Regions from separate parts of the Nocardia sp. NPDC058633 genome, predicted to be linked through region 1. Evidence: riboswitches for the same ligand, from Rfam matches in the RefSeq annotation. Region 1 holds a riboswitch; the other holds the start of a gene.
What was found. A riboswitch is a leader RNA that binds a small molecule or an ion and turns the genes downstream of it on or off. The one in region 1 is predicted to bind glycine.
Positions count from the first base shown of each region.

Region 2: linked by a shared signal. The riboswitch ahead of gcvP (aminomethyl-transferring glycine dehydrogenase) and the one ahead of gcvP (aminomethyl-transferring glycine dehydrogenase) in region 1 are both predicted to bind glycine.

Region 1 covers NZ_JBHXRA010000008.1:27,021-32,314, forward strand. Annotated here, with positions in the region: gene gcvP (aminomethyl-transferring glycine dehydrogenase) at 1-2,165, opposite strand, end outside; glycine riboswitch at 2,324-2,423, opposite strand; gene ACFWUR_RS11915 (MerR family transcriptional regulator) at 2,499-3,056, opposite strand; gene ACFWUR_RS11920 (bifunctional nuclease family protein) at 3,253-3,726, opposite strand; gene ACFWUR_RS11925 (MerR family transcriptional regulator) at 3,966-4,751, opposite strand; gene ACFWUR_RS11930 (FHA domain-containing protein) at 4,822-5,294, opposite strand, start outside.
Region 2 covers NZ_JBHXRA010000018.1:88,411-93,704, forward strand. Annotated here, with positions in the region: gene gcvT (glycine cleavage system aminomethyltransferase GcvT) at 1-184, opposite strand, end outside; gene gcvP (aminomethyl-transferring glycine dehydrogenase) at 181-3,093, opposite strand; glycine riboswitch at 3,257-3,347, opposite strand; gene ACFWUR_RS23345 (TetR/AcrR family transcriptional regulator) at 3,459-4,100, opposite strand; gene ACFWUR_RS23350 (DUF2254 domain-containing protein) at 4,566-5,294, shown strand, end outside.

The DNA.
Region 1 (5,294 bases):
GCTTCGAGGGGATTACCGGGCAGGTACTGCGCCAGGTGCGCACCCACCGCGACCGGGCCCACTCCCGGACCGCCACCGCCGTGCGGGATGCAAAAGGTCTTGTGCAGGTTCAGGTGGCTCACATCGCCACCGAATCGGCCCGGACGGGCGAGGCCGACCAGGGCATTGAGGTTCGCCCCGTCGACGTACACCTGGCCGCCCGCATCGTGCACGAGCGCGCACAACTCGGCGACCTCGTGTTCATAGACGCCGTGGGTGGACGGGTAGGTGATCATGATGCAGGCCAGCCGCTCGGCGTGGTCGGCGATCTTGGCGCGCAGGTCGTCGAGGTCGACGTCGCCGTTCGCGCGGCATTTCACCACCTCCACGCGCATGCCCACCATCGCCGCCGAGGCCGCGTTGGTGCCGTGCGCGCTGGAGGGGATGAGGCAGGTGTCGCGGTGGTCGTCGCCGCGATCGAGGTGGTAGCGACGGATCGCGAGCAGGCCCGCGTACTCGCCCTGGCTACCCGCGTTGGGCTGCAGGCTCACCGCGTCGTAGCCGGTGATCTCGGCCAGCCACCGCTCGAGGTCGGCGACCAGTGCGCGGATGCCCGGGGAGTCCTCCGTCGGCGCGAAGGGGTGCAGGCGGGCGAAACCGGGCCAGGTGATGGGCTCCATCTCCGCGGTCGCGTTGAGCTTCATCGTGCAGGAACCGAGCGGAATCATGCTGCGGTCGAGGGCGATGTCCTTGTCCGAGAGCGCGCGCAGGTAGCGCAGCATGGCGGTCTCGGTGTGGTGGCGGGTGAAAGCCGGGTGGGTGAGGTACTCCGAGGTGCGCGTCTCGATCACGACGAGCTCGGTGCCCGCGCCCGCGTCGGGCGTCGACGCGGTGCCGAAGGATTCGACGACGGCGGCGACGTGCGCGTCGGTGGTGGCCTCGTCACACGCGATCGCGACATGATCGGCGTCGACCAGGCGCAGGTTGATGCCCTTCGACTTCGCCTTGGCGACAACGGCTTCCGCACCGCCGGGCACCTGGGCGAGCACCGTGTCGAAGAAGGCGCCGTGCACCACTGCCCCACCGAGACCGGTCGCGACAGCCGCAGCGTGCTCGTGCACCCGGCGCGCGATGGCACGAAGACCGTTGGCACCGTGGTAGCTCGCGTACATGGCGGCGACGATGGCCAGCAGCACCTGGGCGGTGCAGATGTTGGAGGTGGCCTTCTCGCGGCGGATGTGCTGCTCACGAGTCTGCAGCGCCAGGCGGTAGGCGGGCGTGCCGTCGGCATCGACGGAGACACCGACCAGGCGACCGGGCAGCTGACGAGCGAACGCCGTGCGCACGGCGAGGTAGCCGGCGTGCGGGCCACCGAAGCCCATCGGCACACCGAAGCGCTGGGTGGTGCCGAAGCACACATCGGCGCCTTGCTCACCGGGCGGGGTGATCAGCGTCAACGCGAGCAGATCGGCGCCGGCGGCGACCAGCGCGCCACGCTCGTGGGCGGCGGCGAACAACGGGGTCCAGTCGACGATGCGGCCCGACGCGCCCGGGGTCTGCACGATCACGCCGAAGAACTCACCCTCGGGCAGCTCCCCGGTCGACAGGTCGGCCTCGACGATCTCGATGCCGAGCGGCTCGGCCCTGGTGCCGATGATGGTTTTGGTCTGCGGGAACAGGTCGGTGTCGAGGAGCAGCCGGTTCGACTTGGATTTGCCCGCGCGGCGCAGCAGCGTCATCGCCTCGGCCGCGGCGGTGGCCTCGTCGAGCATGGAGGCATTCGCGACGTCCATGCCGGTCAGGTCCGACACCATGGTCTGGAAGTTGAGCAGCGCCTCGAGGCGGCCCTGGCTGATCTCGGGCTGGTACGGGGTGTAGGCGGTGTACCAGGCGGGGTTCTCGAGCAGGTTGCGCACCAGCACCGGCGGGGTGAGGGTGTCGTAGTAACCCAGGCCGATCATCGAGGTGGCGACGGTGTTCGCTTGCGCCAGCGCGGCCAGTTCCTCGAGCACCTCGTGCTCGGAGGCGGGCGCGGGCAGGGCGCCGAGGCCGGACTCGTCGAGGATCGTGGCGGGCAGCGCCGTGGTCGCGAGTGCGTCGACGGACTCCACGCCGATGGTCGCGAGGATCCGGGCGAGTTCGTCGGAATCGGGTCCGATGTGGCGGTCGGCGAACGAACGGGTCACGGCAGCTCCAGGTCGGGCGGGTCGACCTCGTGGTCGACGGGTACCAGCCCTCCCCCTCTGTCTGTGCGCCTGAGAGATTCGGAAACACGATCTTCGAGAGACCGTGCTCCTTTCCCCGTGGGCGGGCAGCCGGATGCCACCGCTTTCCAGAGGCGTCGAATCACCGTGCGGTCCCTGTTGCCTGAGAGATTGACGGGGAGGTGCTGCTCCTTCGGCGCCCGGATTCATACGAACCAAGGACTCTCCCGCACGGCGGCGACGCGCTACCGAGTCTAGATGCAGCAAACCCCCGGTCGCGCCACCAGGGGCACGCCGGGGGTGTAGCTCTCGTCACTAACCGGTTTTTCGGTTCTCCCTCACCTTGCGGCGGAAGGACAGTTCGTCCTCGGGGCGGTCGGTGATCGCGGTGGCCCGTTCTGCCGGGAAATCGGCGATCGCGCCGGTCAGTTCCCGCATCGCGCCACCGACGGCGATGCCGAAAACGCCCTGGCCACCCTGCAGTAAATCGACGACTTCCTCGGGCGAGGTGCACTCGTAGACCGAGGTGCCGTCGGAGAACAACGTGATCCCGGCCAGGTCGCCCACGCCACGACTGCGCAGGTGATCGACGGCGATCCGGATGTTCTGTAAAGAGATGCCCGCGTCCAGCAGCCGCTTCACGATCTTGAGGACAAGGATGTCCTTGAACGAGTAGAGCCGCTGGCTGCCCGACCCGGCCGCACCACGGATCGACGGCACGACCAGCCCGGTGCGGGCCCAGTAGTCGAGCTGCCGATAAGTGATCCCTGCGACCTGACACGCGCTCGGCACCCGGTAGCCGACCAGATCGTCCGGAACCGAGTCGTCCGGGAACAAGCCAGGCTGTACGACATCCTGCGTTTGTTCTTCCACTGATCGCTCCTTCTGCCGACGTTCTCGGGTCGGAGTCACGACGGATGTTGCCCGACTTTCGAGGTTACTCCTGCCATTGTCGGACCTGCGGTGTTGTCACACCAAGCACCAAACGCCGCGATTCCCTGGACCTCTACTTAAGGCTGAGCCTTTTGGCGGCTGGCGCCGCCGGGTTCTCGGCCTGGAAGCCTCGATCTCAACTGTCGGTTGCCTTGAAGTCGTCGGGTGAGACCGACTCCAGGAACTCCTTGAACTTCTCCACCTCGTCTTCGCGTTCGTCGGGCATCACCAGTCCCGCCTCGGCGAGCACCGGTTCCTCGGCGTAGATCGGGCACCCCACGCGCAGGGCGATCGCCACCGAGTCCGAAGGCCGCGCCGAGACCCGCAGGTCGCCGTCGAAGACCAGGTCGGCGTAGAAGGTGCCCTCCTGCAGGTCCACGATCCGCACTTCCTTGAGCGTGTGCCCAAGGTCGGTGATCAGAATCTTGATCAGATCGTGAGTGAGCGGACGGATCGGGGTGACCCCCTCCTGCTCGAGCACGATCGCGGTGGCCTCGGCCTGCCCGATCCAGATCGGCAGATACCGCTCCCCCGATGCCTCCCGCAGCAACAGCACGGGCTGGTTCTGTGGTTGCTCGACACGGATGCCGATCACGCGCATCTCGCTCATGCCTGCACCTCGCCGGCGCTCGGCTCCGCCATGACCGAGTACTCGGCTGTGATCACCGATCGCTCGCTACGCTCGCTCATGAGTTCGTCCTGCCTCCCATACTCGGCCGCCGGCCGGCACGACAGCTGCACAGCTCGCCGTATCACTGAGTCTAGGCGAATTCTGGGGCGCGCAACGGCGACGTTCGAGCCGAAATCGGTGTGTAGCCGGGGTGATACCTGATCACCCCGATGGGTGTGTCAGCCGCCGAGGGCCGTGCGCACCGCGGCTTTCACCAGTGCGGCGTGCAGGTTCAACGACAGTGCCGCGAGTTCGCGGACGGTCTCCTCCGCGCGTGCGCGCGCGTCGGCATCGCGACTCTTCGCGATGGGCGCGGCGATCTGCGCGATCAGTGCGGCCTCGCGATCGGCGGCCAGTTTGAAGGCGCGCAGATGCCGGGCTTCCAGGCCGAATTCGGCCATCGCTTTCGCCGCGTGCGCGAGCGTCACCGCGTCGGCCTCGAAGAACCCCCCGACGCCGGGGACGATGAGCCCCGCGCGCAGCAGATCGTCGAGGAAACGATCATCGATATCGGCCTTGGCCAGCAGATCTGCCCTGGTGAGCCGCACACCGACGTCGACACGCAGTTCCTCGGACGTGATCTCCCCGGGAACGATGCCGAGACGGCGTGGCCCGGCCCTGCCCGGCCCGGCGTCGGCGTCCGCGGAGCCGGACAGACCGTGTGCGGCTTCCGCGGACCCGTGGTGGGAGTGCGCGCGGGCGCGCGCTTCGCGCACGCCCAACGTCGCCGCACCACTGTCGATCGCTTCCAACTGCTCCTTGATCACCTTCAACGGCAAGTACTGATCGCGTTGCGCGGTCAATACGAAGCGCAGCCGGTCGTAGTCGGACACCGAGAACCGCCGGTATCCCGACGGTGTTCGTTCCGGCCGGATCAGGCCCTCGGATTCGAGGAACCGGATCTTGGAGATGGTGATGTCGGGAAAATCTGGTCGCAGCAGGTCGAGTACGGAGCCGATCGACATCCCTCCGCGCGCCCACTGCGCCGCCCCTGTCACAGCACTGTGCCCTTCACGGCCACCAGTACCGTTGGGGTCATCGCGACCCCGCGCCCGACGCCGACTCGTTCGCCTGTGCGCGCGGACCGGTCAGGAAGACCAGCCGGAACTTGCCGATCTGGACCTCGTCGCCGTTCTGCAGCTCCGAGGAGTCCACCGGCTCCCGGTTGACGTAGGTGCCGTTGAGGCTGCCCACGTCGACGACCTGGAACGAATCGTCGTCCTGACGGAACTCGGCATGCCGCCGGCTGACAGTGACGTCGTCGAGAAAGATGTCACTGTCGGGATGACGGCCGGCCGAAGTGGTCGGCTGATCCAGCAGGAAACGCGAGCCCGCGTTCGGGCCACGCTTGACCACCAAGAGGGCCGCACCGGCCGGCAGGCCCTCGACGCCCTGAACCGGCTGTTCGCCGGTCGGCTCTGCGGAGCGCGACGCGTCGACCTCGTTGAGGAAGTCCGCGCGGAAGACCGACGTCGTCTCGGCCGCGGTTTCCCCGTAACCCGGGTCCC
Region 2 (5,294 bases), on a different contig from region 1:
TCACCTCGATCTCACCCATGTGCGAGAGGTCGAACAGTCCGGCGGTTGTGCGGACCGCGTGGTGTTCGGCGAGTTCGCTGTCGTATTTCAGTGGCATCTGGTAGCCGGCGAAGTCGGTGAACTGTGCGCCGAGCGTGCGGTGTTCGCCGAGCAGAGGGGATGCGGGCGTCGTGGTGATGGTCATGCGAAGGCCTCCGCGGGCGTCTCGGCGATGGCTGGAGTGTTGTTGTCGGTGGTGTTGTCGAAGGCCTCGGGGGCGGGGCACGAGCAGACGAGGTTACGGTCGCCGTGGACGCCGTCGATGCGGCGCACCGGAGGCCAGTACTTGGCACCGCGCAGCGACGCGACGGGGTAGGCGGCGAGGTGTCGCGGGTAGGGCAGATCCCAGTCGTCCGCGGTGACCTGTTCCGCGGTGTGCGGGGCCTGACGGAGCGGGCTGCGCTCGAGCGGCCAGACGCCCGCGCCGACCAGATCGATCTCGCGGCGGATCGAGATCATCGCCTCGACGAAGCGGTCGAGCTCGGCCAGATCCTCGGATTCGGTCGGCTCCACCATCAGCGTGCCGTTGACGGGGAAAGACAGGGTGGGTGCGTGAAAACCGTAGTCGATCAATCGCTTTGCCACGTCCTCGGCGGTCACGCCGGTCGCCGTCGTGATCGGGCGCAGGTCGAGGATGCACTCGTGCGCCACCAAACCGGCGGGCCCGGTGTACAGGACGGGGAAGTGCGCGTCGAGCGCCTTCGCGACGTAGTTGGCCGCGAGCACCGCAGCCCTGGTGGCCTCCGTCAATCCCTGCGGGCCCATCAGTGCGATGTAGGCCCAGGTGATCGGCAGGATTCCGGCGGACCCGTAGTTCGCAGCCGACACCGGGGCGCCGAGCTGGTCGCCGCCGAGCGGGTTACCTGGCAGGTATGGCGCCAGGTGTTCGCGCACCGCGACCGGACCCACACCCGGACCGCCGCCGCCGTGCGGGATGCAGAAGGTCTTGTGCAGGTTCAGGTGTGACACGTCGCCCCCGAACTTCCCTGGCTGGGCCAGTCCGACGAGAGCGTTGAGGTTGGCGCCGTCGACGTACACCTGGCCGCCTGCCTCGTGCACGAGATCGCACACCGTCCGCACGTCGTTCTCGTACACCCCGTGCGTGGAGGGGTAGGTGAGCATGATCGCGGCGAGCGCGCCCCGATGGGCGGCGATCTTGGCGCGTAGATCGTCGAGGTCGATGTTGCCGTTGTCCGCCGTCGCGACCACCACCACCCGCATGCCTGCCAGCACCGCGGACGCCGCGTTGGTGCCGTGCGCGGATTGCGGGATGAGACAGATGTCGCGGCCGAGTTGCCCGAGGCTGTCGTGGTAGCCCTTGATGGCCAGCAGACCGGCGAGCTCGCCCTGGGATCCGGCGTTGGGCTGCAGCGAGACTCGGTCGTAGCCGGTGATCTCGCTCAGCCACCGCTCGAGCTCGTCGACGAGCTGCAGGTAGCCGCCGGTCTGCTCGACCGGGGCGAACGGGTGGATCGACGCGAACCCGGGCCAGCTGATCGGCTCCATCTCGACCGCCGAGTTGAGCTTCATCGTGCACGATCCCAGCGGGATCATGGTGCGGTCGAGAGCGAGGTCCTTGTCCGACAGCGACCGCAGGAAGCGCAGCATCGCTGTCTCGGAGCGGTGCTCGTGGAACACGTTGTGCCGCAAATAGTCCGACGTTCGCAGCAGAGACCGCGGCAATCCCGAGACCGTGCTTGCCTGGACTCCGGCGTCGAACGCGGACAGGACACGGCCCACGATCTCGTCGGTGGTGCACTCGTCGCAGGCGATCGCGACGTGGTCCGCGTCGACCTGCCTCAGGTTGATGCCGTCGCGGTCGGCGCGATCCACGATCTCGCGCGCCCCGGCCGCAACGCGTACCAGCACGGTGTCGAAGAAGCTGTCGTGGACTACCGAGTGCCCGGCCGCGCGCAGACCGCCCGCGATCGCGGTCGCGTGTCCGTGCACCCGAGTCGCTATGGCGCGCAAACCTTCCGGGCCGTGATAGGCGGCGTACATCGCGGCGACGTTGGCGAGCAGTGCCTGCGCCGTGCAGATGTTGCTGGTCGCCTTGTCGCGCCGGATGTGCTGTTCGCGGGTCTGCAGCGCGAGTCGGTAGGCGGGCTTGCCGTCGATGTCGACAGACACCCCGACGAGCCGACCGGGAAGCATCCGCTCGAGTCCGCTGCGCACCGCCATGTAGCCGGCGTGCGGCCCACCGAAGAAGAGCGGCACACCGAAACGCTGGGCGGACCCCACCGCGATGTCGGCCCCCTGCTCCCCGGGCGGGGTCAGCAGCGTCAACGACAGCAGGTCGGCCGCGACCGTCGTGAGCGCACCGCGCTCCTTGGCGGCCGCGATGAGTGGGGCCAGCTCGCGCACCGCCCCGCTCGCGCCGGGAGCCTGGAACACGACACCGAACAGGTCATCGTCGGGGAGTCCGTCGGAGAAGTCGGTGACCACGACGTCGATGCCCACCGCCTTCGCTCGACCCAGGACGACGGCCAGCGTCTGCGGCAGGCAGTCGGAGTCGACGACGACCCGGTTGGTGCGGGCTTTCGTCTTGTTCGCGCGCCGCATCAGCAGGACCGCCTCCATCACCGCGGTGGCCTCGTCCAGCAGCGATGCGCCGGCCAAGGGCAGGGCGGTCAGGTCCTCGATGACGGTCTGAAACGTCAGCAGCGCCTCCAGCCGGCCCTGGGAGATCTCCGGCTGATAGGGGGTGTACGCCGTGTACCAGGCAGGCGATTCGAGCATGTTGCGGCGCAGGACCGCGGGGGTGATGGTGTCGGAGTAGCCGAGGCCGATCATCTGCACGCGGGTCTCGTTGCGCTCCGAGAGAGCCCGAAGGTCGGCGAGCACCTGCTGCTCGCTCCGCGCCACGGGCAGATCCAGGGGCTGTGAACTGCGAATCCGGTCGGGGACCGCGGCGTCGATGAGCTGATCGAGCGTGTCGTACCCGAGCGCGCTGAGCATGCGCTGGGTGGCCGCAGCGTCTGGACCGATATGGCGTGACGGAAAATCGCTGGTGAAAGGCACGCCAGACAGCGTGAGAGGGGACTGCGCGGACATGAGGAGACTCCGGTTTCGTAGAGTCCGGCACGCGCCGGACATCGACAAAGGGGACCTCCCCGCTCTGTCCTGAAACCTGAGAGTTTGGGCGTACCGCGTGCGCGGCGCGCTCTTCACCTTCGGTAAGTACCGACCGTGCGGCCGATTCTTTCTCCAGAGTTGCCTCTGCGCTGCGGTACTGGGGCCTGAGAGATTCCTGGGGAGGGCTTGCTCCTACGGCGCCTCCGAAAAGGAGGTTCTCCCGCTGCGCGTCAACGGCGTCTTCAGTTGTGGTTGGCCAAACAGTACACACGCGCCGCCGGTTTGTCTCCCGTAGCCCACACGGCCGATGAGCGGGCTGCCGTACAGCCTTGTCCCGCAGCGAATTACGTTCGTGCTGCCGAATCCGCGCGAAAGGCAGGCAGGGCTGGGACGAGGGTGTCGGCGTAGTCGCGAATGCGCTGTGGTGGGAAGGCTTCTGGGTCGGCGAGCACGAGGCGACCTGCTTCCCGGAACAGCGCGTACAGGGTGCGGGCGGTGAGTTCGACATCGAGGGTGGGCAGTCGGTCCGGTGGGCAGGATTCCCGGACGAACGTGGTGAGTGCGGCGATGAAGGCCTGCCTTCCGCGGTCGAATCGGTCGCGGAAGGCGGGGGTGCTGGCGTCGGCGATGAGGAAGACGGCTCGCCAGCGGTCGGGCGCGGCCAGTACAGCGGTGAGGAAGTGTTCGAGGCTTTCCGATATCGCCGCGGCCGGATCACCTGTGCCGGCGACAGGCACTGCCCGCGCCATCTGTGCCAGTGCCGCGGTCTCCTCTCGGTCGAGTGAGGCGCGCAGCAGTTGGTCGGAATCGGTGAACAGGCCGTAGATGACCGGGCGGCTGACGTCGGCCGCCCGCGCCACGGTGTCGATGGACACCTTGTGGACACCGTGGTCGACGATGACACGCAAGACGGCGTCGAGCAGCTGTTCGCGCCGCTGCTCCGGCGCCATTCGCGGTGCGTAAGCGCGGTTTCGTCGTTCGGCCATGGTCGCTGACCACCTCTCCGTATCGCAGGACTGCTTGACATCGGGCAGCGCCTCGGCAAATAATACGCATACTGTAGCTACATTTACTGTAGCTTTTGCCCCCATCGGTTCCAAGAGGGCGACCGCCATCGCGGGCCGGTGGCAACTGGGCGCGAGCGGGATCGCGCGAAGGGTCGGTCATGGTCGTGCAGATCGATCACCCCGGACGCGCCGCGGTCGGACCGCTGCGTCGCCGCCCCGTGCACCCCGCGCGCTGGTCGGACCGTTGCTGCGCGCTGTCTACCGAAAGCTCACGTGAGCGATCACCGACAGTGCTGGTATCGGCATCGACGTCGTCGCCGGGGGCATGTGCAAGTCGCCGATCGCCCATAACGACTGCGGTGCTCTTGCGCATTTCCCTGCGGGGAACAGCGCTCGGCATGCGAATATCGACTGTGGTCGATATTCCGTAGGTGACTGGCCGATATGGTCTTTCAGTATGAAATTCGCCGGTGTTGCCTCGAATGGCGGGAGCGCAGTGTGGGCAGTGGAAGGGGCAAACGTAGTCGCGCGGCCGTAGCGACGGTCAAGCGCCGCCGTGGATTCATCGCTGAGGTACTTCGCGCCCGGTTGTGGCCGGTGCCCCTGGTGGGAGTGGTCGCAGCGATCCTTGCCGGCATAGCCCTTCCCGCACTGGACAGTCGGCTGAACGGTCGCCTTCCCGAGTCCCTCACCGAGTACTTGTTCGGGGGCGGTGCGGATGCTGCGCGAGAAGTGCTCGGCACCATCGCGACCTCGCTCATCACGGTGACCTCTCTGACGTTTTCGCTGACACTGGTCACGATGCAGTTGGCCAGCAGCCAGTATTCACCCAGGTTGTTGCGTTCCTTTTCCTCCGACCGGTTTGTCCAGCGCACCCTGGCCTTGTTTCTCGCGACGTTCGCATACGCACTCACCGTCCTGCGCGGGGTCCGCAGTGGCGACGACGGCGGTGTCGAGTTCGTCCCACAGATCTCGGTGACAGTGGCGTATGTCCTCGCCATGGTCAGCGTGTTGGGATTGGTCGTATTTCTCGGCCACCTGGTGCGGCAGATTCGAATAGAGACAATGCTCGACCACGTCGCGTCCGAATCCATGGACAACGCCCGTCACCTTCTGGAGCCGTGCGGCGAGGACGATCAATCCATCGGCGCTCCGACAATACCTCGGCAGCGA